Regions from separate parts of the Psychrobacillus sp. FSL W7-1457 genome, predicted to be linked through region 3. Evidence: riboswitches for the same ligand, from Rfam matches in the RefSeq annotation. Region 3 holds a riboswitch; each other region holds the start of a gene.
The links. A riboswitch is a leader RNA that binds a small molecule or an ion and turns the genes downstream of it on or off. The one in region 3 is predicted to bind S-adenosylmethionine.
Positions count from the first base shown of each region.

Region 1: linked by a shared signal. The riboswitch ahead of metA (homoserine O-succinyltransferase) and the one ahead of metK (methionine adenosyltransferase) in region 3 are both predicted to bind S-adenosylmethionine.
Region 2: linked by a shared signal. The riboswitch ahead of NSQ95_RS05030 (ATP-binding cassette domain-containing protein) and the one ahead of metK (methionine adenosyltransferase) in region 3 are both predicted to bind S-adenosylmethionine.
Region 4: linked by a shared signal. The riboswitch ahead of NSQ95_RS08565 (MetQ/NlpA family ABC transporter substrate-binding protein) and the one ahead of metK (methionine adenosyltransferase) in region 3 are both predicted to bind S-adenosylmethionine.

Region 1 covers NZ_CP151993.1:1,872,546-1,880,235, forward strand. Annotated here, with positions in the region: gene NSQ95_RS08970 (LCP family protein) at 101-1,051, shown strand; gene NSQ95_RS08975 (AI-2E family transporter) at 1,119-2,315, shown strand; gene NSQ95_RS08980 (sporulation protein) at 2,321-2,716, shown strand; gene NSQ95_RS08985 (hypothetical protein) at 2,841-3,068, shown strand; gene NSQ95_RS08990 (RAxF-45 family protein) at 3,144-3,275, shown strand; gene abc-f (ABC-F type ribosomal protection protein) at 3,384-5,252, shown strand; SAM riboswitch class I at 5,337-5,440, shown strand; gene metA (homoserine O-succinyltransferase) at 5,586-6,494, shown strand; gene speD (adenosylmethionine decarboxylase) at 6,948-7,690, shown strand, end outside.
Region 2 covers NZ_CP151993.1:1,077,855-1,085,544, reverse strand. Annotated here, with positions in the region: gene lepB (signal peptidase I) at 1-276, opposite strand, end outside; gene NSQ95_RS05045 (TVP38/TMEM64 family protein) at 269-910, opposite strand; gene NSQ95_RS05040 (AzlC family ABC transporter permease) at 1,045-1,728, shown strand; gene NSQ95_RS05035 (AzlD domain-containing protein) at 1,730-2,038, shown strand; SAM riboswitch class I at 2,869-2,977, shown strand; gene NSQ95_RS05030 (ATP-binding cassette domain-containing protein) at 3,126-4,151, shown strand; gene NSQ95_RS05025 (methionine ABC transporter permease) at 4,141-4,803, shown strand; gene NSQ95_RS05020 (MetQ/NlpA family ABC transporter substrate-binding protein) at 4,815-5,678, shown strand; gene NSQ95_RS05015 (M20 family metallopeptidase) at 5,699-6,901, shown strand; gene NSQ95_RS05010 (CsbA family protein) at 7,210-7,461, opposite strand; gene NSQ95_RS05005 (PDZ domain-containing protein) at 7,470-7,690, opposite strand, start outside.
Region 3 covers NZ_CP151993.1:2,674,417-2,682,106, forward strand. Annotated here, with positions in the region: gene NSQ95_RS12995 (IS110 family transposase) at 1-470, opposite strand, end outside; gene NSQ95_RS13000 (IS1182 family transposase) at 891-2,351, shown strand; gene NSQ95_RS13005 (hypothetical protein) at 2,608-2,775, shown strand; gene NSQ95_RS13010 (alpha/beta hydrolase) at 3,043-3,834, opposite strand; gene NSQ95_RS13015 (gamma carbonic anhydrase family protein) at 3,945-4,460, shown strand; gene metK (methionine adenosyltransferase) at 4,673-5,869, opposite strand; SAM riboswitch class I at 6,060-6,177, opposite strand; gene pckA (phosphoenolpyruvate carboxykinase (ATP)) at 6,395-7,690, shown strand, end outside.
Region 4 covers NZ_CP151993.1:1,792,728-1,800,417, forward strand. Annotated here, with positions in the region: gene NSQ95_RS08545 (manganese catalase family protein) at 1-218, shown strand, start outside; gene NSQ95_RS08550 (alpha-hydroxy-acid oxidizing protein) at 396-1,538, opposite strand; gene NSQ95_RS08555 (methionine ABC transporter permease) at 1,595-2,266, opposite strand; gene NSQ95_RS08560 (ATP-binding cassette domain-containing protein) at 2,263-3,282, opposite strand; gene NSQ95_RS08565 (MetQ/NlpA family ABC transporter substrate-binding protein) at 3,478-4,287, opposite strand; SAM riboswitch class I at 4,381-4,495, opposite strand; gene NSQ95_RS08570 (pyridoxal phosphate-dependent aminotransferase) at 4,677-5,840, opposite strand; gene NSQ95_RS08575 (carbon-nitrogen family hydrolase) at 5,926-6,705, shown strand; gene NSQ95_RS08580 (PaaI family thioesterase) at 6,785-7,261, shown strand; gene NSQ95_RS08585 (hypothetical protein) at 7,481-7,690, shown strand.

The DNA.
Region 1 (7,690 bases), 800 kb from region 3:
ACTGTAAATACGTTATTATAAGAGTATGATATAAATATGGGAAACTAAATACGTGCACCATCAAAACAGCATCGATGAAGAGCTCAAGGGGAGATTTAATATGACTGAAGAAAGAAATACAGAAAGACGATATAAACCGAAAAAAAAACTACGGAAAGGAAGAGTATTCCTTACTGTTCTGTTACTAGCTGGGTTAACAATTGGTATTTACTCATTTTTACAATATCGGGAGGGCTATAATTTAGCTAATGAAACAAAAGTAAAACAGGACATTGACTTTAAAGGGGATGCTTGGTCAAAAGGTGAACGAGAAAATATTCTAGTCCTTGGAGCAGATTCCGGAGCGGGAGGGAAAGAGAAATCCCGAACTGATACAATGATGATCATTTCTTGGGATAAAGAAAAAAATGATGTTAAAGTCATTTCGTTTATGCGAGATATTTATGCTGCTATTCCTAACTATAAGTCCTATAAGTTAAATACAGCCTATTATTTAGACGGAGTGCCATTATTGCAGGCAACTCTTCAGAATATGTTTGATATACCTATCCATCATTATGCATTAATAGATTTTAGAAGCTTTGAATCATTGGTAGATATTCTCGCTCCTGAAGGAATTACAATGGATGTAGAGAAGGATATGTCTGAGAAAATTGGAGTTTCACTTACAAAAGGTGAACAACAGCTCAATGGACAGGAAATACTTGGTTATGCACGATTCCGAGCCGACGGAGAAGGTGATTTTGGAAGGGTTGCCCGCCAACAAAAAGTAATGGAAGCATTAAAGGATGAGGTAATTTCCATACAAAATGTTTCTAATATCCCGAAATTTATAGGAGCAGCCGAAGGGTATATCCAAACCGACTATTCACGTAAAGATAAAGTTATTCGAGTCTTGGATGCTATCGTTAGTGGAAAGCTAGAAATGGATAAACTGACTATTCCTGTAGAAGGAAGCTATTATGATAAGAACTATAGTCACGCAGGAGCAGTTCTCGTAATTGACGAAGATAAAAATAGAAAAGCAATAGAAGATTTTTTAGGTGAATAGGACTTTTAAATTTGCGATAAAATTTATTCATTCGTAAAATTAAGTTAGGAAAGGATGTTATGTAAAATTGGAACCTGAAAAACCTTCTTTTTTCTCAACTAGATACATAAAATTTTTAGGTGGTCGTAATACTATATTTACGCTTATACTGCTTTTAATGATTGGCTTAATCATCATGATTTACGATGAAATTTCCTTCATATTTGTCCCATTAACAGTTTTTTTAGGGAATGTCATCCTACCAATCATATTAGCAGTCATCATCTATTATTTACTTAGACCAATATTGCGTATGCTAGAAAAAATTAAAGTTAAACGAGTGATTGGTATACTCCTCATCTTTTTAGCTTTGGTTGGTATTATTACCTTATTAGTTTTCTTAGTGTTTCCATTCTTAAAAGCTCAATTTTTTAAATTGGCAGAAGAGCTTCCAGGTTATTTTATAGAAGTCTTAACCCGCTTAGATTCATTCTTGAGAACGAACTCTCTTATAAGCACGTACTATTTGCAAATAGAAACCGATGTTGCTAATCTTCTGTATGATTTACCGAAGGAGCTAGGTGCCTTTTTTCAGGAAACCTTTACAGGAATTGCAACAGGAATTTCATCTGTTATCGGTATATTAACTAGCTTTATACTGGCAATCGTTACTGTTCCTTTTATCTTATTCTATCTTTTAAAGGATGGGGAAAAGCTTCCTGCTTATGTACTGAAAATTTTCCCGCCTCGCATGAGAGATGACATAAAGTCGGTATTTACTAGCATCGATAAGCAGATCAGCTCGTATATTCAGGGTCAAATTCTTGTCTCTATGTGTATAGGTATTATGATTTTTATTGGTTTTACCATCATTGGAATGGATTATGCATTATTGTTGGGTGTTATAGCAATGGTTACGAGCGTCGTACCATACTTAGGTCCAGTTATAGCAATAACTCCAGCTGCAATTATTGCCTTAGTTACCTCTCCTTTCATGCTTATCAAACTTGCAGTAGTCTGGACAATTGTTCAGTTAATTGAAGGGAAGTTTATATCGCCACAAATTATGGGTAAATCATTACATGTGCACCCGATTACAATAATTTTTGTATTGATAACTTCTGGTGCGATGTTTGGAGTTCCCGGAGTAATTTTGGGTATACCTGGCTATGCTATTTTAAAAGTTATCGTTTCCCATTTTTACACAATGTTTAAAAAGAGGTACAATAAATTTGAACCAGTTGTTGAAAAACACTATGAGTACACAAATAACAAGGTGGAATGAGAATAATGGCCAAAAAATTCAACTCCAGTATTGAAGTGAAATCCATTAAGATTGATACTGTGGTGGATCATCCTTATATTGAACATGGGATCAATCTTTCAGGTACGATTTATATTGATGGAGTTCACGACTATGAGCAAATCGAGAATATTAAGTTAGAAGTCTTTAAAGTGATTAATGGAGAAGCTCCCAAAGTTGTTTCCAAGCATTCTATTGAATTGGTAGGCACAGTAGCTTCAAAGGATATGCAAATGATTCCTTTTGAAATCATGCCAGATGAAAGATGGCTTCCAGATGGTGCAGAGGAAATGACAACGCTTATATTACGAACAACTGTATTATTTGAAAATGGCTCAGAATATAATGACGAAGATGAAATACACTTTGACATTGAAGAATAATTAGCAAAAAACCAGCATTTTTATGCTGGTTTTTTTGTGGATAAAATAAGTTCTTTAGTCCATTCTATATGAAAAGGATATGTAGCTGTTTATTTTTTAGCTGCAGTATCAAAAGGAGTATTTCATGAAAAAAATTATAGTTATATTTATTCTTACTGTGTTAACTTTAACTGCCTGTGGAGAAAATCGTACATCAAACGAAGTTCCACCACCTGAAATCATTGAAAATAATAGACAAAGTATTGGGCCTGAATCAGGAAATGCAGAAGTCAATAAAGAGAATGATGAAGGAATGCCAAATACGAATGAATTGAATGATCCTGGCTTAGAGGGATTAGAAGGTTACGAATAAATAAAAATTCACATTGTACGAAATAATGGAATATGTTAAAATAATCTTACATTAATGAACGGAGGTGAAGGAAGAATGAAAAACACTGTGAATGCACATGGATTTATATTGGAATTTTTATCCACATCATGTGCGATTACTCATGGATTTGCTACTAACGGGACCAGTCTGTCCTTTTTTAGACAATTACATGAAATTCACAGCTGATAAGCCATTCTTTCTGAACCACATTAGAAGACTGCTCGCTTATTCGAGCAGTCTTTTTGTATGCAGAAAAATGCTTCCAGCAATAATTTGGAGAGGAAGCGAAACATAATGATATGCAAAATACAGGAAATAAGTAAAATGCTTGGTGGGAATCTTATATTTGATGATCTGTCATTAGATATTAAAGTGGGGGACAAATTAGGAATAGTTGGACGAAATGGGAGTGGGAAAACAACGCTATTTAAGCTAATAGCAGGTATTGAAAAACCTGATCATGGAATAATCACTTTTAAAAAGGGGGCGAAAATAGGTTATTTAGCCCAAATTCCTACTTTTTCAGAAAGCGTTAAAGGAAAAGACCTGTTATATGATGCTTTCGAGGATACTATGCTACTACAGAAAAAGATGAGTATACTTGAAAACGAACTAGCAGTGGTAAATGCTGAGGCGATGGAAATACTTCTAAAGCAGTATGGAGACATACAGGAAAAATTCACGTTACAGGGCGGATATACGATTGATTCGGAAATTGATAAAGTAGTTGAAGGGCTAGAGCTAGGTGATTTTGTAGAACAGCCATTTTCAAGTTTAAGTGGTGGAGAGCAAACGAAAATAATGCTTGGACAGCTACTATTAACCAAACCAGACCTTTTACTGTTGGATGAGCCGACTAATCATTTGGATTTGTTTGCAATAGAGTGGTTAGAGGAGTATTTAGTTAGTTATACAGGTACAGTGGTTATTATTTCACATGACCGATATTTTTTAGATAAGGTAGTTACAAAAGTTGCAGATCTTGAGGATGGTATGCTTACGAAATATCATGGTAATTATTCTTCTTTTCTAATCGAAAAGGAAGAAAAACTTACTCGTGAATTTCAACAGTATGAGGAGCAACAAAAAAAGATAAAGAAAATGAGAGAAGCGATAAAAAGATTAAGGATATGGGCTAACCAAGCAGTTCCTCCAAATGCAAGTTTACACCGTCAAGCGAGGAATATGGAACGGGCATTAGAGCGGATGGAAAAGGTTCGTAAACCTCTAATAGACCCTAAGAAAATGAGTCTATCTTTTGATGCGGCACCCCGAAGCGGAAAAGAAGTTGTCATAATGGAAGAGGCTTTCAAAAGCTTTGGTGAAAAAATGTTATTAAACAGTGCAGAACTTCATGTACATTGGAAGGACCGTCTTGCAATCGTTGGTAGGAATGGAACCGGTAAAACTACCATTTTGAATATTCTCAGGGGAGTAGAGTTAATAGACTCGGGTGAAGCTCGATTTGGTAGTAATGTGCGCCAAGGATATCTTTCTCAACATTTCGAAATAACAGATCCCAAAGCTCGCTTAATAGATATTTTTAGAGCTGAAGTAAATGTGGCAGAAGGAGAGGCTCGACACATTTTAGCGAAGTTTATGTTCTACGGGGCGGATGTTTTTAAAAGAATTGCTGATTTAAGCGGAGGAGAAAGAATGCGACTCCGTCTTGCTCAGCTAATGCATCAAGATATAAATTGTCTCATATTAGATGAGCCAACGAATCATCTTGATATTGATTCACGAGAGGTATTAGAGGAAGCGCTAGATGATTTTACAGGGACTATTATTGCTGTATCTCACGATAGATATTTTCTAAATAAACTATTTCCAAGGACTGCTTGGCTAGAGCATGGCGTGCTTACCACATTTGAAGGCCCTTACGAATGGGCAAGGGAAAAATGGAATGAGTTTTGCTCGAAAGAAAATATTAGGAAAGAAATAATCGATCAGCCATTAAAAGAAACAACACCTGCCAAACAACAAAAGGAAATTCCTTTGGAAAAGCGAATAAGTGAGCTCGAAAATGTTATAGGTGAGCTAACAAAACAAATTAGCATAGAGAATGACTGGGAAAATTATGAGGCATTAAGCTTGGAAAAACTTCGGGTAGAGGAGCAATTGGAGCAATTATTAGAAAAATGGCTAGATTTAGCAGAATGACCCGAATACTTTGTAAAATGGGTTGATATAAGTAATAGAGCATGCTAATATAACTTATTAACGAATAATTTAAACAATTTAATATTCTTATCAAGAGAAGTGGAGGGATTAGGCCCTGTGATACTTCGGCAACCTCTGTTGTACAGAAAGGTGCTAATTCCTAACAAGACGATCTTGGAAGATAAGAGCTAGTTAGCAAATTCCTGCCTCTCTTTTCTTACATGGAAAGAGAGGTATTTATTTTAACAAATGCCTTGCTCCTGTTCGCTTTCCTACTTAGTTTGAGGCGAAATCACAGGTGCTCTTGCGCATTTCATTGGGAGGGGAAAGTCATTGCCTATCAATATTCCGAAACAATTACCTGCAGCTAAGCTGTTAAAAGAAGAAAAAATTTTTCTCATGGATCAAGAGCGTGCTTACAAGCAGGACATCCGTCCACTTAACATTATTATTTTTAATCTAATGCCTGAGAAGGAAAAAACGGAGCTTCAGCTATTAAGACTTCTGGGGAATACCCCTATACAAGTGAATATAACCTTTATGAATACAGCGACGCATGAATCCAAGAATGCCAGCAAAACCCATTTGGATACTTTCTACACGACATTTGATCAAATAAGAGAAAAAAAGTTTGATGGGATGATTATAACTGGTGCTCCAGTAGAACAGTTGCCATTTGAGGAGGTCGATTACTGGAATGAAATGAAGGAAATAATGGAATGGTCTAAATCCAATGTCACCTCCACCTTACATATTTGTTGGGGCGCGCAGGCTGCACTGTATTATCATTTTGGTATAGATAAATTCACACTTTCTCGTAAATGCTCGGGAGTGTATCGGCATATATTAACTGACCAAGTGGAGAATTTAATAAGAGGATTTAATGAAGAGTTTAATGCTCCCGTATCTCGTTACACTTCTGTATCTGAAGAAGAAATAGAAAAGCATGAGCGACTAACTATTTTATCCACTTCGGAGGAAGCAGGTGTGTTTCTTGTAAAATCGAACGACAATAAAATGGTGATGGTCACTGGTCATTTAGAGTATGATGCGCACACATTAGCAGAGGAATATCATAGAGACATAACTAAAGGAATAGATATTGAGATGCCCAAATACTATTTCCCAAATAATAATCCCTCTAATAAGCCATTAAATACATGGAGGGCACATACACATTTATTATTTTCTAATTGGTTGAATTACTATGTTTATCAGGCTACTCCTTATAAATGGGAGTAAATAGAAAAATTATATACGAGTCAATTTCATAAAAAGCATTTTAAAGATTAAAAGTGAACATTATAAATATTGATTGCAGCGGAGGGCGGAGACGTAAGTAGGGATGAGTGAGACAGATAAAGACGTTACAACCACGCGCGAAAGCGATGGGTGATGGCTTATCGCTCACTCCACGGAAAGCGTCCGCGATATGAGCGAAAATCAATTCTACTTTATTATTAAAAATCAGATAAATTTCATTGTTCTCTTTTAATTGTTCGTGTTTTTCTATACAAACAGGAATTTTGAAATTGACACATATAAACTCCTGTTTTAATATTCAGGAGTTTTTTATTGATTTTAGTTTTATTTATTCAAATATTAGGGAAGACAAAATGGAAGAGACATTGTATTTTGCTGATACACATATCTATAAAAGTATGATTTTCAATTATTGGAAGTGGGGTTATGTCTATGAGTTTGACACCAAAACAAAGAATCGAGTTACATGGTTTTAATAATTTGACGAAAACACTAAGCTTTAATATGTATGATATTTGTTATACAAGGACGAAGGAAGAAAGGGAAAAATATATTGAATACATTGATGAGCAATATAACGCTGAGCGTCTAACCAATATATTAACAAAAGTGTCCGAAATTATAGAAGCGAATATTTTAAACATAGCGCAACAGGACTACGAGCCACAAGGGGCAAGTGTGACTATTTTAGTGTCAGAAGGACCCGTGGATCAAACACCGATAGAATCATTTAAGCAATCCCCTGGGCCTATACCAGAGGTCGTTCTTGGTCATCTAGACAAAAGTCATATTACCGTTCATACGTATCCTGAATATCATCCAGATGAAGGGATTAGTACGTTTCGAGCAGACATAGACATTTCGACTTGCGGAGAAATATCTCCCTTAAAAGCTCTAAACTATCTAATACATTCCTTCGAAACCGATGTAATGGTCATGGATTACCGAGTGAGGGGATTCACGAGAGACGTGAAGGGTCATAAATTATTCATTGACCACGATATTAATTCCATTCAAAATTATATTCCGAATGCCTTGCAGGAATATTACCATATGATTGATGTGAATGTTTATCAGGAAAATATTTTTCATACCAAATGTAAGCTGAAACAATTTGATTTGAATAACTACCTCTTTGGTTACAAGGAAGACGAGCTATCCAATGATGAGAAAAT
Region 2 (7,690 bases), 1.6 Mb from region 3:
TAGCTCATCATTTTCATACCGGATTGTGTCTCCCGGCAACCCAATGACACGCTTTACAAAGTCTTCCTCTCCATTGTTAAAAATGATGACGTCCATACGGTTGATTGGAGAGATTTTACTAATTAATACCCTATCCTTATCCGCAAGGGTTGGCATCATCGACTTACCACTAACTTCATAATTTGTTACAAGAAACATTCTAACTACGACTACAATAGCTATAGCGATAGTTATGGCAATGACCCATTCCATTGTCTCCTGCTTAAATTTACTCAAATGTCTCTCCTCTTTTTCTCTTTCTTTTTATATTGACCCCACTTATGTCTTCTTCTACTCTCTTTTCAATTCTTTTTTCCACACGCTTTCCAATAAACCATAAGATAGCAATAATTAGGATAACAATTGCAGTTCGAACCGGTTGTGTAACAAGCGCTTTAAGATCTGAGCCGATAAAGCTAACGACAAAAATCATAATGAGCTTTCCTGAGGCTACAGTCCATAAATACGTATGTTTTTTTATATTCGATAACCCTGCTACGATATTAACCAGAGCAGATGGAGTAAAAGGGAAACAGATCAATAGGAATAGTGGTCCAAAACCATTCCTCTCTACCCATAATATTAATTTTTGTATTCTTTCATGCCTAGTTATAAAACCTAAAACTCTGGCCCGTCCATATTTACGAATAACTAAAAATACAGTATAAGCTCCAACAAAGGAACCAACCCATGATAATAAAAATCCAAACAATAAACCATAAGCAGCTACATTAGCAACGATAAAAACCACTAATGGTAAAAATGGCAGAAAGGCTTCCAGAAAGGGCAGAAAAATGCCGATAATCGGGCCAAGTGTCCGATATTCTTTTGTTAAATCAGTAAGTGTCTCAAACGATAACCAATCTGGCATGTCTCTCTCCTCCGCCTATGTATATTTATACTTTCCCCTTTTATTGTATACATAAAACTATATTCTTATAGTATAATTTTTTCATTATGTAAAAAGGATGTGAATATTTTGTGAATAGATCTTTCGCTAGCGGGATGCGGGATGGACTAAGTATCGCTATTGGTTATTTTCCCGTAGCTCTCACCTTTGGCCTATTAGCAAAAACCTCAGGATTGTCTCTTCTGGAGGCAACCGCCATGAGCATATTTGTCTACGCTGGAGCAGCCCAATATATGTCCTTAACGCTTATTACAAAAGGGGTAGACCCTATATTAATTGTATTAAATACTTTTGTAGTAAATATCCGTCACTTTCTTATGACGGCATCACTCAATGAAAAGATGCAAAGCGAGAAACGATGGATAAAAGGAATTTATGCATTTGGGATAACGGACGAAGCCTTTTCGGTTCTTGCTACTAAAAAAGGCGAGAAAATTTCCACCCCGTTTGCATTTGGTGTCGTGATTATTGCCTATAGTAGCTGGGTTGTCTTCACTGCAATTGGTCATGCGATTGGTGCAAACCTCCCTGCTTTTTTAAAAGCAGCGATGGCTATAGCTTTATATGCCATGTTCATAGGATTACTAGTCCCGTCTATGAAGGATAACCGAAAAGTAGTCATGCTAGCCCTCATTTCTGCTGTGATTAATGCTTTTTTTTACTGGACTAGCTTACTTTCTACTGGATGGGCTATATTAGTCGCAACACTTGCTTCTTCTATTCTAGTTGAAATCATCTATGCAAGAAAACAAAAAAGCTTGCCAAAAGGAGTGTTATAAATTGGGTAGTTGGTATTGGTGGATGCTTTTTGGTATGGCAGTTGTTACTTACATTCCTCGAGCATTTCCTTTAACATTTTTAGAAGGCAAGGAACTGCCACCTGTTATTTCAGGTATATTACGTAATATCCCTTTTGCTGTTTTAGGGGCATTAATATTTCCAGCAGTTTTATACATACAAGAAGGCGATATTTTATTTGGTTTTATAGGTGCAATCATTGCTTTTACTCTCGCCTTTTTATTTCAAAATGTGATGGTAGTAGTCCTTGGAACAGTTGGTTTTTTAGCAGTTTATAGCCTCTTTATATAAAGGGGTTAATTTCTTCAAAAAATTCATTTTATTAAACATGCATTTTACGAATTATGATAGAGTGGCAGCGACGTCTGATAGCTTATCGTTCACCGACGAATGCCTCCTCGTAGAGTACAAAACTTTATATTTTTAATAATTCTCTCTTAATTGTCCGTGACTTTAATAAATTTGTAATTTAAATAAGCTTTGTTGAAGTTATTGGTTGATTTTGACTCACAATTCTTTTTTATAGTGACTGTAAACATAAACAAAGGAACTTTCAAATGGCTAGTAAGAACATAAAAAGATGATGAATTTGGGGTTGGTGACAGTTTTTTAGCTTTGATTATGCGAGTAAACTTATTCGCGCTTTATCGATAAAGGAAAGCCATTCCCATTTATTGATTGGAGCGCCAGACGGCGACTCCTACGGGATGAGTGAGACAGATAAGACATCACAACCACGCGCGTAAGCGATGGGTGATGGCTTATCGCTCACCCCGAGGAAAGCGTCCGGCTGGGGCGGAAATCAATTCTACTTTCTGATTTATAGATTTCTTTGCATCATAAATCAACCCTACTCTTTAACATAGCCTTTATTAAAAACTCTTTTACGAATTATTGATCGAGGGGAAGCGATGACGGATAAGTTATAGCTCATCCATGAATGCTTCCTCCTAGCGTATAAAACTATATTATTTATTATTTTTTCGAACCCTTCAAAAATTTATATTTAATTAATCAATTAAGTAGTTCAAATTACCCTAATTTTGAAAACCTCTTGACTGTTATGTTTTTATTGTTTAAAGTTTAAAACAATTCTTACAACAATTAAATAGCACATCACTTTCTTATCTAGAGAAACCGAGGGATCAGGCCCTATGACGTTTCGGCAACAGGTTCAAATCTTTGAATACTGTGCCAACTCCTGCAAGCGCAATGCTTGAAAGATGAGAAAAGTTGGCTTTTTCGTAAATTCTGGAGAGCTTTCTTTTTCTTATCGTTTTTAGATAAGAACAAGGAAGCTCTCTTTTTCTCGTGATAGAAAGGTAGATGACTATCTTTTGTCTGTAACGAACCAATGATGTATGAGGAGGTAATTTGAATGATCGAGTTTAAAAATGTTTCCAAGACCTTTCGTCTTGGCAAGCGGGAGGTGCATGCAGTAAAAGATGTTTCTCTAAAAATAAAAGAAGGTGAGATATTTGGCATCATAGGATTTAGTGGTGCGGGAAAGAGTACGCTGCTCCGACTAGTTAATATGCTGGAACGTCCTTCTGCAGGCTCTGTATTTATTCAGAATATCGATGTTAAATCATTGACTTCCAAACAGTTACGAGCAAGACGAAGAAATATTGGAATGATTTTTCAAAACTTTAACTTGTTCCACTCTCGAACAGTTGGCGGAAATATAGCTTACCCTCTAAAGCTAGCGGGCTTGAGTAAAAATGAAATTACAAAAAGAGTGACTGAACTACTTAGCTTTGTCGGACTTTCTGATAAGGAAAAGGATTACCCTAGTCAATTATCTGGAGGACAGAAACAGCGCGTTGGCATTGCTCGAGCTCTTGCAACATCACCTGATATTCTCATTTGCGATGAAGCAACTTCTGCATTGGATCCCGAAACTACTGCAGAAATTCTTCGCTTACTTAAAAAGGTGAATAAGGAATTTGGAATTACCATTTTGTTAATCACACATGAAATGCACGTCATTCAGTCCATTTGCGATCGAGTAGCTGTAATGGAAAATGGAGAGGTTATTGAATCAGGAGACGTATTCGATGTATTTACTGATCCACAGCATCTTACCTCTCAGCGCTTTATACGATCTGTACAACAGGATCTACCTTCTCCACAAATTTTAGAGGATTGGCGTTCTCGAGGAGGCAACGGCTTTTATCGAGTAATCTTCAAGGGCGACGTAACAAATAAAGCCATTTTATCTCAAATAACTCAGAAGCATCGCATTCATTTCAATATTGTTTATGGTTCTATACGAGAGTTACAGGAAAGGCTTTTTGGAGATTTAATCGTGTCTTTTGAAGGCGACACGGTGGCAATACAAAGTGCCATTAATGAGCTAGAGACAATCGTTGACATTCAGGAGGTGGCAAAGCATGAAAGTTGATTGGAGTACTTTCTGGCCAAGGATTGTAGAAGCTACTGGGGAAACCATTATTATGGTTATTGCCACTTTAGTATTTGGTTCTATTTTAGGAATAACGATAGGTCTTCTATTATTCGTAACACGAGAAAGAAACATTTTAGAAAACAAAATTGTTTTTCAAGTGTTGAACATATTAATCAATATTATTCGACCAATCCCATTTATCATCTTTTTAGTGGCCATCTCTCAGCTCACTAGATTTGTAATGGGAACAACTATTGGAACTGCAGCCGCCATTTTCCCAATGACGATTGTCGCCAGCTTTTCTATAGCTCGAGTTGTGGAAAATAACTTAGTTAGCATTGATCCCGGGGTGATAGAAGCAGCACAAGCGATGGGTGCAAGTCCTTTACGAATTATATTTACCGTTTTAATACCTGAAGCTCTTGGACCTCTTATTCTCGGCTTAACTTTTATAACTGTTAGCTTAATAGACTTTTCTGCTGTAGCAGGGACAGTCGGCGGAGGCGGACTAGGCCATGTAGCAATGACCTATGGATATCAGCGATTTGAGGGAAGTGTTATGCTCGTAACCGTTGTTATACTCATCGTTTTAGTACAGCTTGCCCAGTGGTTAGGAAATGCATTATCTAAAAAATTCATCAGACGATAAGGAGAATAGATATGAAAAAAATTAGTTTATTAATAATTGCTCTTCTAGCAGCAGTAGTCTTAGCAGCTTGTAACGACTCTTCCGCTGCTTCAGACAAAGATACGGTTAAAGTGAAAATTGGAGTGAATGGATCAGATGGTGCCCAGTGGCCAGTTTTAAAGGAAAAAGCAGCAAAAGAAGGAATTGAAATCGAGTTAATCGAGTTTGCAGACTACACTTTACCCAATAATGCTTTAGCACAGGGAGATATCGATTTAAATGCCTTCCAACATATTTCTTTCCTATCCCAATATGTAAAGGAAAGTGGTAATGACCTTGTTCCGATCGGTTCAACGATGTTTGCACCACTTGGCGTTTATTCCGAAAAAATCAAAGACATTAGCGAAATTAAAAAAGGCGATAAAATTGCAATTCCAGATGATCCATCTAACCAGGCTCGTGCACTTCGTTTGTTAGAGTCTGCAGATTTAATCACTCTTTCAGATAGCTTCGGCCTATTTGGAGACCCAAGTGGCATTGTAGAGAACCCATTGAACCTAGACATCATCCCAATGGTTGCACAGCAAACACCACGAGTGTTACCTGACGTTACTGCTTCTATCATTAATAACGGCGTTGCCGGTCAAGCTGGCTTCTCTCCTGGTGAGGACCCTATATTTAAAGAAGAAGGAAAGGATGAATCCATCTATCCTTATGTCAACACAATAGTAGCCCGTGGAGAAGATAAAAATAACGAAACATACACACGTATTGTCGAATTATATCAAGAAGAAGATATCCAAAAAGTTATCACCGAGGATACAAAAGGCGGATCCGCTTTAGTTATTTTAACGCAAGAACAACTAGATAAAACATTTGAAGATCTAATCAAATAAAAAAAATTGGAGGAATACAGATGAGTATTGTAAAAGAACCAAAGGAATTATTGTTAAAGTCAATTGAGGAAAACAAAGAATTATACGTGCAGGTCAGTCAGGAAATCCATAATAATCCTGAAATCGGCAACCAGGAGTTCTTCGCTAGTGCAAAACATGTAAAGCTACTACGTGACGCCGGCTTCGAGGTAACTACTTCCGTTGCAGGCCATGAAACATCCTTCTACGCTATAAAAAAGGGAGCAAAAGAAGGGCCAACCGTAGCTTACCTTGCAGAGTATGATGCCCTTCCAGGACTAGGTCACGCATGCGGGCATAATATTATCGGAACAACGAGCGTTGCAGCTGGAATTGCCTTAGCAGAGGCCCTCCCTCTCACAGGAGGAAACGTAGTCGTTCTTGGGACTCCCGCTGAGGAAGGTGGACCAAATGGAAGTGCAAAAGGAAGTTTTGTGAAACACGGTTTCCTTAAAGATGTTGATGTTGCACTAATGATTCACCCTTCTGGTAAGACTTCTTTAACTGGTGAAACACTGGCTGTGGATCCATTAGATTTTCATTTTCATGGGAAAGCAGCACATGCATCTGGATCTCCAGAGAAAGGAATAAACGCTTTAGACGCTGTCATTCTTTTATTCAATGGCATTAATGCCCTTCGTCAGCAGCTTCCAAGCAATGTACGTATCCATGGAATCATCACCCACGGTGGAGATGCTCCAAACATTATTCCTGACTACGCTTCTGCTCGCTTCTATATCCGAGCAGAAAGCTGGAAGAAAACAGAGGAAGTAGCAGAAAAAGTCCATGCTATTGCAAATGGCGCAGCACTTGCAACAGGAGCCTCTGTACGAATTGAGCGATTCCAAAACGAGGTTCAGGACTTTGTATTAAATTCTAAATTAGATGAAATTCTTCATGAAGAGCTTGAGGCAGTAGGAGAGTTTGTCCATACAGAAAAACGAAAAGGCAAAGGATCAACAGACGCTGGCAACATCAGCTATGCTGTCCCTACTGCCCATCCACATATTAAAATTGGTCCAGATGATTTAGTAGGTCACACCATCGAGTTCCGTGAAGCTGCCAAATCCCAGCTTGGCGACGAAGCACTAATTAAGGGAGCTAAGGCTCTAGCCAATACCGGCTATCGCATCCTAACAGATGCTGAACTGCTTCACAACGTACGAAAGGAATATGAAGAAGCGCTAGCTAAGAAGCAAGATTGAGATGAATACCTGATTCGCTGAATGATAGCCTATGGTTAAATGGTGAAGTTTTGGCATTTGGGTAGAAGTGTTGCAGTAGCCGCTGAAAGTATTGTACATGGGCAAAGTGTTGCGGGAATGACTTCAAGTGTTGCGCATTTTACCCGAAGTGTTGCACTAAATGGAAAGTGTTGCACTTACGGCTTGAAGTGTTGCATCAATCCAAGTATCTCACTTTACCAATTGACTTCCTCTTGCCTCCCCCTGTTTGAGGAAGTCTACTAAACTATTAATTTCCATCAGTCGATAGGTAAAAAAAAATCCGCCCTTTATGGGGCGGATTTTTTGTCGCGCGCTTTCATATAGCTAGCATACCAAAATCCAAATGTCAGAGATGCAGCATCTAATATATAAATCCACCAACGATGAGTATAGCCTGCATACACAGATGCTGCGAAGAGAGCGACTGTTAGTAGCAAGGCCACATATCGATTAAAGGTAATTCGAGTAAATAGCACAACTAACAAAGCAGGTGCAACAATCGCAAGTATCACTTGTGTTGGTATAGATAAAGTTTCCATTGTTTCTCCTACCTTACTAAGATTAATCCTAGTCTGTAATGGTCATGTCTAAACAAAACATGCTGTCTCAATCGAAGCTCTCCATTATGATCCAATACTTCTAATCTACAATGGGCTGCATTGATTTGAACAGCTTCATAAAGCTCTTGCTCATCTGTTACTTTTTGTCCGTTTACTTTAACTATACATTCTCCAATTTTTAAGCCCATCTTTTCTGCTGGAGAGTCGG
Region 3 (7,690 bases):
ACGGACTGGAATTGTAGTTTGGTTTGTACATACATACCAGTAATATTTTCATGTTGTCTTGTAAGGTTACGTAAATTTAAGAGCTGGATTCCTCGTTGTTTATAAGGCTCTAGATCCTCTTTATAAAACATCTCGCAGAGATGACGAGCGTCTATGATATCCGTCTTTACTTTACGTAAACTTGAACTCTTTGCTCGATACGAAACGAGTGGATTAACCATGATTAATAAATATCCTCTCTCTTCGAAAAATTGGACAACTGGTGTATGATAATGGCCTGTAGATTCCAAAACAATCGGGGGCCTTTCTCCAGAAGCCTCTTCTATTTCTCTAATAAACTCTAAAAGAATTGTAAGCCCTTCAAGTGTATGAGCCACTTTAAAGCTCTTTTTGTACGGTTGCTTTTTCTCCAAGAATGCTTGAACCTGACTTTCGCCTTTTGCCACATCCAGACCAATTACTGGATTCATCATTATTTTCCTCCTTGTCATACAATTAACCGGTAACCCCTATTCCTCCATGTAGTATCATAGCTTCGCTTGTTATACGAGATCAGAGTCCCAACCAGCCTCAATCATGTTTCTACAAGTAGGGGGCGAACTGTTTAATTGACGGGATCATTAGCCCCACGGGTGCTTACGTTCTACCCCGGCTACCGCAATCATATATCGATATAAAAAAAGGTCAACCAGAAATATCTGGCTAACCTTATAATACGAACGGGTGCTTTAGCAAAATATGGCCATCATTTTGGAGAGGGCACTGAAAAAGTCAATGAAATTACTAAAGCGATTGCGTGAACAGATTTCTGTTCACGCAATCGCTTTTTCTTTATCTTACATCCTCTTATCATAGTATAATGAGTAAAACTAACTAGAGGTGACGCAGCCATGATTTCCAAACAAGAAACACTAAATTTGAGCCCTTATATAGCTTTGTATGATTTAGTTATCCCAAAAGATAATATGCTTCGCCAAATCAACGAGCTCGTCGATTTTTCATTTATCTTAGACGAATTAAAATCAAAATATTGTTTGGATAATGGTAGAAATGCGATTCCACCTATTCGTATGTTCAAATATTTACTGTTGAAAGCCATACATGACCTATCAGATGCCGATCTCGTAGAGCGTTCAAAATTCGATATGTCGTTTAAATATTTTCTAGATATGTCACCAGAAGAAGAGGTCATTGATTCCAGTTCTCTTACAAAATTTCGCCGCCTTCGTCTCCAAGACATGAATCTATTAGATTTACTCATTGGAAAGACGGTTGAAATTGCGTTGGAAAAAGGGCTTATCACCAGTAAAACCGTTATTGTCGATGCAACTCACACAAAAGCTCGTTATAATCAAAAATCACCAAAAGAGTTTTTACAAGAAAAATCAAAAAATGTGCGTAAAACGGTTTACCAACTCGAGGAAGAGATGGTCGGAAAGTTTCCTAAAAAGCCAACTTCAAATGAAGTGACGGAGGAATTGGATTATTGCCGCCGAGTTGTGGAAGTCGTCGAAACACAATCAAAAGTAGCACAAATCCCTGCTGTGAAAGAAAAATTAAATGTCTTAAAAGAAGTCATCGATGATTACGATACACAGTTGGGTCATTCAAAAGATCCTGATGCGCGTGTCGGACATAAATCGGCAGACTCGGCTTTCTTTGGATTCAAAACGCATATCGCGATGAGTGATGAACGAATTATCACAGCCGCGATTGTAACAACTGGTGAAAAAAGTGATGGTCAATATCTTCAAGAATTAGTAGAGAAAAGTAAAGGGACAGGGATGGACATCGAGACGATCATTGGAGACACGGCTTATTCAGGCAAAGATAATTTACAATACGCCAAATCGGAAGAACTTCAATTAATTTCAAAATTAAATCCCGTTATCACAAATGGTAACGGTCAAAGAAAAATTGCATTTGATTTTAATAAAGATGCCGGTATGTTTGTGTGCCCAGTCGGGCACATGGCGATTCGAAAAGCACGGACTGGAAAGAAAAATGAAAATCAAAATCAAAAAATCACCTTTTATTTTGACATCGAAAAATGTAAAGTTTGTCCAATGCGTGAAGGCTGCTATACAGAAGGTGCGAAAAGTAAAACGTATAGCATCTCATTGAAATCAAATGAACATGAAGAACAAGAGGCCTTCCAAGAAACTGAGGCCTTCAAAGAACTAGCCAAAAAACGCTATAAAATTGAGGCGAAAAATAGTGAGATTAAAAATCCGCACGGCTATAAAACGGCAAAATCAGCGGGTTTATTTGGCATGGAAATACAAGGTGCCACAACGATATTCGCTGTCAACCTGAAACGGATCATGAAACTACTAAATGAAAAAGAGTAAGAAATAGACAATGAAATAAGGCACTTTCCGTTCGAATTGAACAGAAAGTGCCTTGTTTTTGGTTGAAAAACCAATTAGATTTTAAAACTCGTTAGTTTTTCAGTGCCCTCCATTTTGGATGGTCTATTTTTATGTCCAAAACGTTAAGTTGATCTCAGATATGCATTGTGAAATGTTACACTTAAACTAAAGGCGAAGGTTAGTTTAATAGAAAGTGTTAAAATAATGGAAATGTTTATGGTGAGGTGATATAAAAATGAAAGGTTATCTATATGGGGTATATGCTCTAATAATTGCAATAATCTCGATGTTTACAGGAGAAATAGTAACATTTATTATGCTTGGATTTATTTTAATAAGCCTTCAAAATATTCATTTTACTTTAAAGAAGATACTAGAAGTTAACCAGAAGAAGATTGACTAACGGGTGCTTTCCAAAGTAAAATGAGCCAGGAGAAAAATATCCTTGCTCATTTTTTAAGTCTATTTAAAATCAAACTTTACCTTTAACATAGCCTTTTATTTCTAAGGTGGCTTTGTCCTAGCCTCATATTAATGTTTATAATATTTTTTTCAAATGATGGATTATTCGTTTGTATATTTTGAGGAATTGTAATTCAAATTATACATGTCCTTCGTTTCGTTTAAAGCATTTCTATTAGAACTTCAGTTTCTAGTGGTTAGTTAATTATTACACGATATAACCAATGGATCTTAATACATTATTAATGAAGGAATGAGAATAAGTAAATATTTCTTCTCTTTCTGGCTCTAGATACAAGTCATGAAAGCAATTCTTCCATTCCTTAAATTGATAATCCGATAACTCTTGTTTTTTCAGCCATACTTTAGCTGCAGTTGTATCCGTAATTTTATCTCTTTCCCCTGTCATCAATAGCAAAGGAACATTAGGAATAGATTCATGATATTGACTTACCGTTTTCATCTCATTTTCCAGCTCTTTATACCAGCCATGTGAAATTATTGTTCGATAATAAGGATCATCAACTAGATTTTGATAAGCGCCGTAGTTTCTAGTGAGTTCCTTGAGCTGAATATCATGGTTTATCTTTTGCTGCACGGAGATTTTAGCTAAAGTCTTCGTCCATTTAGATGGAAGCTTGTTTAACTGTAGCCATGGAGATGTCAAGATAACACCTGCATACTGGACCTCTATTTTATGTAACATTTTCATCACCAGGGTTGCCCCAAGACCATGTCCAATTATGAATATAGGAAGATCATAGGAAACTGCCACCTGTACTGCTTGTTTTATGTATTCTTTGTAAAGATCAAAAGATTCATCATGAATGGTTTTTGCTCTCACCAACTCCCCATGTCCTGGTAGATCTCCCATTACTATATGGCAATTAGAGCTTCTCAATTTTTCGATTAACCAAGCATAGCGTCTGTGATGTTCATAGGCACTATGAACAATTATTACTACTGCTTTTGCTTTTTCATCTGATTCCCATTTCCACATGTTCAACATACCTCATTTCTAAAACACTCTCCACGTACTATTTATTTCCTTCTTCCCATTTGTTTGATAGGATTAATTATATTCTAATAAAATAAAGGAGTGTGTCTATTTTGATTTATCCTTACAAAGATAAGAAACCTTCGATTGATGAATCAGTTTATATTGCTGATTATGTCACAATTACAGGGGATGTTACAATCGGACCAGAGACTACAATTTGGTTTAATACGGTAATTAGAGGGGACGTTGCCCCTACTGTGATCGGAAGTAGAGTAAGCATTCAAGATTTAAGTTGCCTACACCAAAGTCCCAATAACCCACTAATCATTGAAGATGAGGTCACTGTCGGCCATCAGGTCACTTTACATAGCTGCACAATACGTAAAGGTGCATTAATTGGCATGGGTTCCATTATATTAGATGGCGCTGAAATAGGTGAAGGTGCTTTTATTGGAGCAGGAAGCTTGGTTCCCCAAGGCAAAAAAATTCCACCTAATACGCTTGCTTTTGGAAGTCCAGCAAAGGTTATACGAGAACTAAATGAGGAAGATAAAAAAGATGTCCAACGAATTATTCATGAGTATGCTGAAAAAGGACAATATTATAAATCAGTAAAACCAATTTAAAATTTTTTAAGAAACTAAAGCATTCTTATATTTTATATAATTTATACCCATTAATCCATTATGAGTAAACGCACCCAATTATTAATCTCCTTTAAATACACTTAGTTTTCAGATCATCTGTATAAAAGTATAAAAAGAACAGAAGGTATTAAGAGATCAATCTCTTAATACCTTCTGTTTTTATAAGAGGCATTCTGTAATAGAAGACTCTTTTATAGACCAGCTTTTTGCTTTAATAGCTCTGCTTTGTCTGTTCTTTCCCATGGTGCATCAATATCTGTACGTCCAAAATGTCCGTAAGCAGCAGTTTGCTTGTAGATTGGGCGACGAAGGTCTAACATTTTAATAATGCCAGCTGGGCGAAGGTCAAATAGCTCACGGATATAAGTTACCAAATCTGCTTCGGATACTTTACCTGTTTCAAATGTATCAATAGCAATTGATACAGGCTGTGCTACACCGATTGCATAAGCAAGCTGTACCTCACAACGATCAGCAAGACCAGCTGCAACAATATTCTTTGCCACATAACGAGCTGCATAAGCTGCAGAACGGTCTACTTTTGTTGGATCCTTACCAGAGAAAGCTCCTCCTCCATGACGAGCATACCCACCGTAAGTATCTACGATAATTTTACGACCTGTCAAACCTGCATCCCCTTGTGGACCACCGATAACAAAGCGACCAGTCGGGTTGATAAAGTACTTTGTTTCGTCTGTTATTAAATTAGTAGGAACTACTGGTTTAATCACATGCTCTTTTAAATCTCTTTGAATTTGTTCTAACGTTACTTCCGGATGATGCTGTGTGGAAATAACAATCGTATCGATATGAACTGGATTGTTATTTTCGTCATATTCTACTGTTACTTGTGTTTTACCATCTGGTCGTAAGTAATCTAATGTTTCATCTTTACGAACCTCAGCTAATCGGCGAGCTAGTTTGTGGGCTAGGCTAATTGGAAGTGGCATAAGCTCTGGTGTTTCATTACAAGCATAGCCAAACATTAAACCTTGGTCCCCAGCTCCGATTGCTTCAATATCAGAATCAGACATCGAACCTTCTCGAGCTTCTAGTGCTTGGTCAACTCCCATAGCGATATCAACCGATTGCTCATCGATAGCTGTAAGAACTGCTGACGTTTCTGAGTCAAAACCATATTTAGCTCGCGTATATCCAATTTCTTGAATAGTAGCTCGCACTACTTTTGGAATGTCTACATAAGTAGAGGTTGTGATTTCTCCAGCAACTAAAACCAAACCTGTAGTAACTGTTGTTTCACAAGCTACACGAGCGTTTGGATCTTCCGTTAAAATCGCATCTAAGATAGCATCTGATATTTGGTCACAAATTTTATCTGGATGACCTTCTGTTACCGATTCCGATGTAAATAATCGTCTTTGTGTCAAAAAATTCCCTCCTATGTCCTGCGAGATTTCTCTCAGGAATTGATACGGTACTCATTCCCATGTCAAGCCTATAGTAAACTTGAAGCCGTTTCGGACTTGGCACACAAGGATTTAGGGCGATGTAATATAAAAAAACCTCTCACTCACGTAGTTACATGAGGAAAGGGATTAATATCATAAACACCTTTCACTCTTATCAATCAAGGAATTTCACCTTGTATCAGGTTTGGCACCTTTGTAACTTAAGTACAATTACAGGTTGCCGGGTTTCATAGGGCCTGAACCCCTCCACACGCTCGGAATAAGAGTATCCGTTCAATTCACCATCATACGTATATTAGCAAAATAAGTCAACAGGTAAATTTGTTATTTATTCACAATTACAAAAAAAAATCATTTTTTGAGCTTTAATTAGTGTAGACTATTTAGTTTAATGTGTTATACTATTTCACATATCAACGAAAAATCCTCTTTATGATGTTTCCGTGAAGAGCTAAAAACTTTAATAAAGGATGGTAATACTATATGAATTCAATCGATACTGTGAGCGAACTGAACGAATTGTTAGCTGGTAACAACATTAGCCTGCAATTATCAGTACCACAATTAGTGGAAAAAGCTACGTCAAGAGGAGAAGCAGTACTAACTTCCACTGGAGCTGTTAAAGCAGAGACGGGCAAATATACAGGACGTTCTCCAAAAGACAAGTATATTGTTGATGAACCTATCTCAAAAGACAAAATCGATTGGGGATCTGTAAACCAACCTATCTCATCTTCGCACTTTGAAGCATTATATTCAAAAGTTATGAACTATTTAAAGGAAAAAAATGAACTATTCGTCTTTAAAGGATACGCTGGAGCAGACAAGGATTCACGTTTAAGCATTCAAGTTATCAACGAATATGCTTGGCACAACCTTTTTGCTCATCAGTTATTCATTCGTCCTTCTGAAGAAGAATTGTTATCTCATAAAGCAGACTTCACTGTAATTAGTGCACCGAACTTCAAAGCAAATCCGGCTGTTGATGGAACTAATTCAGAAACGTTCATCATCGTATCCATGGAAAAACGCATCGTTTTAATCGGTGGTACGGAATACGCAGGAGAAATGAAAAAGTCTATATTCTCTATTATGAACTATTTATTGCCTGAACAAAATATTTTACCAATGCATTGCTCAGCTAACGTTGGAGAAAAAGGCGATGTAACATTGTTCTTTGGTCTTTCAGGTACTGGAAAAACTACCTTATCTGCTGATTCAGGAAGAAAACTAATTGGTGACGATGAGCATGGCTGGTCAGATAATGGCGTATTTAATATAGAAGGCGGTTGTTACGCAAAATGTATCGACCTAACAAGAGAAAATGAACCACAAATTTTTGACGCTATCAAATTTGGTACAGTTTTAGAAAACGTAGTTGTAGACCCTACTACTCGTACTGCTGATTATACTGATAGCTCTTTAACTGAAAATACTCGTGCAGCTTATCCAATTCAATATATAGATAATATTGTTGATCCATCTGTTGCTGGTCACCCAAATACAATCATCTTCTTAACTGCAGATGCATTTGGAGTGTTACCTCCAATCAGTAAGCTTACTAAAGAGCAAGCAATGTATCACTTCTTGAGTGGATTCACTTCTAAGCTTGCTGGTACAGAGCGTGGAATTACTTCTCCACAGCCTGCTTTCTCAACATGCTTCGGTTCTCCGTTCCTACCATTACATGCAACTGTGTATGCTGAAATGCTTGGTAAGAAAATCGATGAGCATGGAGCACAAGTATTCTTAGTAAACACTGGCTGGACTGGTGGAGAA
Region 4 (7,690 bases), 880 kb from region 3:
ATGTGCTTTTTACATGGAACAACGTAGGCGATTATAAAGACATTGATAAAATCTGGAAGGGTAAGAATCCTACAAGTGGGGACCAATTAATTGTGAAGGAAGGTAGTCCTAAAGGCTATAAAATTCCTGAATTAGAATCTCTCCCGGAAGAGTTCGCTCCTGGAATCGGTCCAGAGGAATTCCAAGCCATTGCCAAACGATTAATGTCTAAAATGTAAACTGACATACAGGTAGGGACTAAGGGTGCTTCAGAAAAACAATGGCCAAAAACTGAACAAACGTAATGTAAAATAAATGAATACTTATTTTTTTGCTAAATGTGTTTGTACCATAGATCGATAATTTGATAGAAACAAAAACCCCCATTCTCATAGAACGGGGGTTATCTACTATTGTTATTCTTTCGTAACCGTCATGCGCTGAAGTTCTTTCATATTACGAACACCAGCCAAGGATATAGAAACCTTTGTCTCTTGCAGGAAATTCTCTAGGACCCTTTCTACTCCTATTTGTCCTCCAGCAGCTAGCCCCCAAACGAAGGGGCGGCCGATACATACAGCAGAGGCACCAAGAGCTAGAGCCTTTACAGCATCAGAGCCTCGTCTAATACCACTGTCAAATAAAACAGGAATTCTTCCATCAATAGCTTTTACAATACCAGGAAGTGCATCAATACTTGCAATAACGCCATCCAGTTGCCGTCCACCGTGGTTAGAGACAATGATGCCGTCTATTCCTTGTTTTACTGCTAGTTTGGCATCCTCTGGATGGAGGATCCCTTTAATCAAAATCGGGAGAGAAACGTAGTTCCTTAGCTCGGATATATCATTCCAGTTCAAGGTAGGATGATATATATTCTCTAAAATACTATCAACGATAGCCTCCTGAGAATGCTCTGGTAAAGCAGCCATAAAAACAGGGTCTGAAGCATAATTACCTTGGCCAAAGCCGCGCTTTAAAGGAGAGAACTGGTTGCGAATATCTTCTTCTCGCCAACCGAGCATAACCGTGTCTACTGTCAGGACAATTGCTTCATAGCCAGCAGCTTCCGCGCGTTTAGCCATGCTAAACGCTATCTCTTTGTTAGAAGACCAGTATAGCTGAAACCATTTAGAGCTGCCGGGAGTTGCGGAAGCAATCTCTTCAATAGAAAAGCTCGATACAGTACTTTGTATGTAAGGAAACTCAAACTTAGCTGCAGCTTTTGCCACAGCAATTTCACCATCTTCATGTGCAATTTTATTTACTCCAACTGGAGCGATGAAGAGGGGGTGAGGATAAGTTTTACCAAGTATTGTTACTTCGGTATTTAGCGTAGATACATCATTTAAAAATCTTGGAACGATTGAGTACTTCGAAAAACTATTTATATTTTTTCTATAGGTTTCTTCTCCACCTGCAGATGATCGAATATAACCAAAGGGACCAGCCTCTAATGTTTCTTTTGCAGCCTTCTCTAATTCGTTAAAGTCAATAGGGTACTGTTCATTATTATCTATATTGCCTAATAGTAGGTCATTGTTTTTAGCATTGGACATAATCTACACCTCTTACATAAAATTAGGGATATTCAAACCATCTACATTTTGGTAGACTAATCCTTTTTTAATCTTGCAGCTAATCTATTACCGATAGACTGAATTCCTTGTACCAAAATAATTAAGACAACTACTGTGGCATACATAACGTCCTCTTCGTAGCGTAAATGCCCAAATCGATAGGCCAAGTCTCCTAGACCACCAGCACCAACCATACCTGCCATCGCAGTTGCTCCTATTAATCCTACAGTTGCAATCGTTAAACCTAATATGATGGATGGACGAGCCTCGCGGAGCAGCACATGCCATATAATAAAACGGGTTTTTATTCCCATAGCTGTGTATGCTTCTAGGACTCCATTTTGTACCTCTAGAAGCGCAGATTCCATTAATCGAGCAATGTACGGAGCAGTGTAAATGACTAGTGGAACGATCACACCTTTAACACCTATTGTTGTACCTACTAGTAATTTTGTAAAAGGTAGGATAAAGAATAATAAAATGATAAACGGGATAGAACGAATAATATTAATTAGAAGGTTACTTAACTGGTAAACTACTGCATTTTGTAGCGCTTGACCAGGTCTCGTTAGAACGATTAGGATGCCTAAGGGAATACCTATCAAGATGGAAATCAATAAAGAGATCCCGACCATTTGAAATGTTTCTATGATGGCTTCTCCAATTAGTGGCAACCATTGGTTTGTAAATTGTTCTATTCTACTCATGATTGCACCTCCAAGTTTTCCGTTTCAACGCCGCGTTCGTTTAGAAATTGGATTGCAGACTGAACTTGGTCCGGGTCTCCGACTAAATGGATGACAATATTACCCACAATCCCATTTTTCAACTCAATGATATTGGCGGTTAATATATTAGGCTGGACTTCAAATCTTTGACTAACCTCTGCTAATAAGGGCTTGCCAGTGCTCTCTCCAACGAATGTTAAACGTGTAACAGCACCTGTTACATGGAGCTGAGAAATTAGAGACGGGGATAGATTTCGTTGACTGATTGTGCTTAAAAACTTCTTTGTAGTTGGATGCTTTGGCTTTGTAAAAAGGTTAATCGCCGTGTTTGCTTCTACAACTTCTCCTTTTTCCATTACATACACATGATCACATATTTTTTGAATGACATTCATCTCATGGGTGATTAGTAGAATAGTGATACCCAGCTCTTTATTTATTTTTAATAACAAATCTAGTATGGAATCAGTAGTTTCAGGATCCAATGCACTTGTTGCTTCATCGCTTAATAGTACTTCGGGTTCCTGTGCAAGGGCTCTAGCTATTGCGACGCGTTGTTTTTGCCCTCCTGAAAGCTGGTTTGGATAGCTTTTATACTTATCAGATAAACCAACTATTTCTAAGTACTTTTCTACTCTACTTTTTACTTCTGCTTTGTTATAGCCGAGTAGCTTTAATGGAATGGCAATATTATCATAAACAGTTGCTGTTTTTAGAAGGTTAAATCCTTGAAAGATCATTCCTATTTTATTTCGTACCATACGTAGCTTCGCCGGGGGAAGGGGGGTAATGTTATTGCCGTTTATGTATACTTTTCCGGATGTTGGTTTCTCTAATAGATTTACACAGCGAATGAGCGTACTTTTCCCTGCACCGCTATATCCTATAACACCATGAATTTCACCTTTTTTTACGTGTATGCTTACGTTATTAACAGCCTTAACCGTACTACTTTTACTGTTGAATTCTTTTGTAATATTTTCTAAAACTATCATGAATGATCTTCCTTTCTAAAGAAACGCCGGCAGACATAGGCGATTACGCTTTTCTAGTTGTCTAGCTTCGGCGTCTTGCCCCTCGGGGTCAAATGGGAAAATACTGCGGTGGCTGTGGATCTGCCTCCTCGCATTTTCCCATTTGCCTGTCGGTGCAGACATAGACTCCTACGCTTTTCTAACTACTTTTTACTTTTACCATCCTGGTAGTGCAGAACCTTGGAATTCTTCTTCAATAAATTCTCTAACTTCGTCTGAATGGTATGCTTTAATGAATTTTTGAATGACAGGGTCATTTTCATTTTCCTTACGAACAACAATATGGTTAACGTATGGTGAATCTGCTGACTCTAACAAAATAGATTCTTCTCCAGGGTTAATACCAGCTTCCAAAGCATAATTGGAATTGATTGCTGCTGCATCGACCTCACTAAGCTGTTTTACTATTTGAGCAGCCTCTAATTCAATAAATTCAAGGTTTTTAGGATTTTCTTCAATGTCATGAATAGAAGCATTTCCTTTTTTACCTTCTTTCACTTTGATAAAACCGTTCACTTCTAATATGTCTAAAGCTCGTGCACCTTGTGTTGGATCATTTGGTAGTCCAAAGGTAGCCCCATCTGGCAATTCTTCGAAGGATGAATACTTTTCAGAATAAACGCCCATTGGAAGTAAAATAGTCTCAGCGACTGGTACTAGCTCTGTATCATTATTTTCGTTGAATGAGTCAAGAAAAGGTAGAGTTTGATAACTGTTTGCGTCTAAGCTTCCTTCAGCAAGTGCTGTGTTTGGAAGTACGAAATCTGAAAAAGCCTTTATCTCAATTTCTAGTCCGTCGCGTGCTGCAACTTCCGCAACAACCTCAGTAACTTGTTCATGTGGACCTGACGTAACGCCAATAACTAATTTATTTTCATCTAATGGTCCTGAAGTAGCATCATCACCACAAGCCGAGAGTAACCCTGTTAATAAAACACCTGATAATACTAAGCTTAATTTTTTCATCGTAATTCCTCCTGAATATGTATTAATAAAAACGAATAAATATAAAAGCCTCTCTTTCAAAAGAAAGAGAGGCACACAAATATGTATGGTCCTCTCTTATCTTCCAAAACAAAAATGTTTTGCAGGATTTAGCACCTTTCTATACTTTTTTAGTATAGATGGTTGCCGAGCTTCAACGGGCCAGTCCCTCAGCTACTCTTGATAAGAGATAATAATCTATTAAGTTTTTCGTTTTTACTATAGAAAAAATTTACTACACTGCTCTATTGAAGTCAATAGATATTTTTATATTTTTATAATTGTTTAGAAAACTTCAAATAGAGAATTATATAAATAATTATGCATAAGCAATATTTAGCAAGAAGACTGAATCAGTGTTTCAGCAACTATTAAAAAAGCTGTAGCTTTTCTATTCTTTCTACGGCTTCGACGAGTCGATCCTCATCAACTAATAGCCCCACCCGTACATAACCTTCTCCATGCTTACCGAAGCCGTTTCCAGCAGCGACTGCAACATCAGCTTTTTCTAAAAGAAGGTCTGCAAATTCCTCGCTAGTATAGCCATTTGGAACTGGAAGCCAAGCGAAGAAAGAGCCTTCTGGAGCTTTTACGTTCCAACCAATTTTTCTACATGCCTCTATGAAAATGTTTCTTCTTTTTTCATAAAGTGCTACTAATTCATCCACACATTCTTGAGAGCCATTTAATGCTTCGGCTGCTGCAGTCTGAACCGCAGGAAAGAGACTGACAAAAAGATGATCTTGTATAATATTAATAGATTCAATGATTTTAGAATTACCGACTGCAAAACCCACACGCCATCCAGCCATATTATAGGTTTTAGAGAGTGTATACATTTCAATGCCGATTTCCTTTGCGCCTTTTGCTTCTAAAAAGCTAACTGGTTTCTTTCCATCAAACCCAATACCTCCATACGCAAAGTCATGTACAACGGCTATACCATTTTCCTTCGCTAAATCTACCGTTTCTTGAAAAAATTCTGAAGTGGCAGAAGCTCCAGTTGGGTTATTTGGATAATTCAAATACATCAGTTTTGCAGCTTCTTTTTGTTCTGTAGAAAGCTGCTCGTAATCTGGAAGAAAACTATTTTCCTCTAACAGGGGCATTGTTTCAAATTGTACATTGGCTAGCCCAATACCTGATAAGTAATCTGGATAACCAGGGTCTGGAAGAAGCATTAACTCGTTATCATTCATCAAAGCTAAAGGTAGTTCAACCAAACCAATTTTAGTTCCAAATAAAATAGCGACTTCTGTATCAGGATCCAAATTTACGTTGTATTCGCGCGAATAAAAATCTACTGCTGCTTGCTTCAACTCATTTATTCCTCTGAATGGAGAATATTTATGAGATTGAGGGTTTTTAGCAGCACTTGATAATGCTTTTACAATATGATCCGGTGTGGGCTGGTCGGGATTACCTTGTCCAAGATTTATCACATCTCTTCCTTCTGCCACAGCTTTCGAGACTTTTTGTACTAGTGTTGCAAAAAACTGGGGAGGGAGATTTTTTATACGATCAGAAAATTCCATGGGCAATACCTCTTTTTCTAAATAGTTGCATATATTAGTCAAATCTTATAACCTTTTTAGTATTATGTCTAGAGGTGGTGTCGGTATGAAAATTGCTTGTGTTCAGTTAGATATAGCATTTGGTAATCCTAAAGAAAATTTTGAAAACGTTGAAAAGAAGATTAGAGAGGCTGCAAAGCAAGAAGCTAAACTAATCATTTTACCGGAAATGTGGAACACGGGATATGATTTGACTAGATTAGAAGAAATAGCTGATAAAGAGGGGAATGACACAAAGAAATTATTAGCCAAGCTAGCGAAGGAATTACATATTCACATTATCGGTGGCTCTGTCTCTACAAAAAAGGATTCTCATTTTTATAATACGATGTATATTGTAAATGATTCTGGAGATATCATAACAGAGTATGATAAGGCCCACTTATTTAAGCTAATGGATGAACATTTGTATTTAAAAGCAGGAAACAAGAAAAACTTATTCGAAATCGAGAATATAAAGATGGCAGGTGTTATATGCTATGATCTTCGCTTTCCTGAATGGTTTCGGGCTCACTCTTTACTAGGAGCCAAGGTAATATTTGTTCCTGCACAGTGGCCAGCAGCCCGGATTGATCATTGGAAAATTCTTCTGCAGGCAAGAGCAATCGAAAATCAATGCTATATAGTGGCAGTAAATCGAGTAGGAAAAGACCCGAACAATGAATTTAATGGTAACTCGATGGTGATTGCCCCTTGGGGAGAAATAGTATGGTTAGGTAATGAGGAGGAAACTACCGGTCTAGTAGATATTGATTTAAATCTTGTAGAAGAAGTAAGAGGTAGAATTCCGGTTTTTCAAGATAGGAGAGAATCATTATATAAATAATAATATTTATTTGAAAACTCTTAATTTAAGTTGACTGATAGTTTGCTTTTTTGTATGGTTTGTTAAAGGGGGAGAAATAATGACAGAACACAAAATTGCTATACAGGATGAATATCCGGATGATTTTGCTTGGTGTTATGGATGTGGTCGTTTAAATGAAGAGGGGTATCATTTAAAGACATATTGGAATGGAGATCAAACAGAAACAATTTATCAACCTAGAGAAGAGCATACTGCAATTCCTGGCTTTGTGTATGGTGGATTAATAGGGGCTTTGGTAGATTGTCACGGGACCGGCTCAGCATCACTTGCTCTTCACCGAAAAAATGGATTTGAGCCTGGCAGTGGTGAGGCACCTCCACGATTTGTGACGGGTTCACTGCATGTGGATTTTCTGAAACCAACACCACAAAAAGTTGAACTAAAGGCTATCGGTACGGTGGAAGAAATACATCCGAAAAAGTGGAAGGTGACTTCTGAGGTGTTTGCTGGAGACGTCCTTTGTGCTAAAGGGGAAGTAATCGCTGTTGTCATGCCTGCTACTTTTGCGAAATAATAAATATAACAGTTAACACAGGATATTTTTCCTGTGTTTTTATTATTGATTAAAGGAAAATAGTGACTTTCTGCAAAGGTCGGTTACCCATGTTGTAACTGGATATTTATGTTAAAATATTAAAGAGTTTATCAATGTAGAGACTTTAAATGACACGATATAGGTCATTGTTTTTTTGAGGTAGAGTTGAATGATTTGTAATCTTTAAGGAGGGACAAAATGATAAAATCTGCAAAGGGTCAATTAATACTTTCCACAATAACTGCCACTCTCTTTATTATTGCTTCCTTTTCTTTTATACAATTTAATGATGGTAATAGTTTTTTCTTTGGACCGGTTGTGTTCTACATTTTAATGTTATTAAATGTATTTCATGCGGGATTATTAACGCAAAAATATATTCAATTCAAAAATGACGACACTGATTAA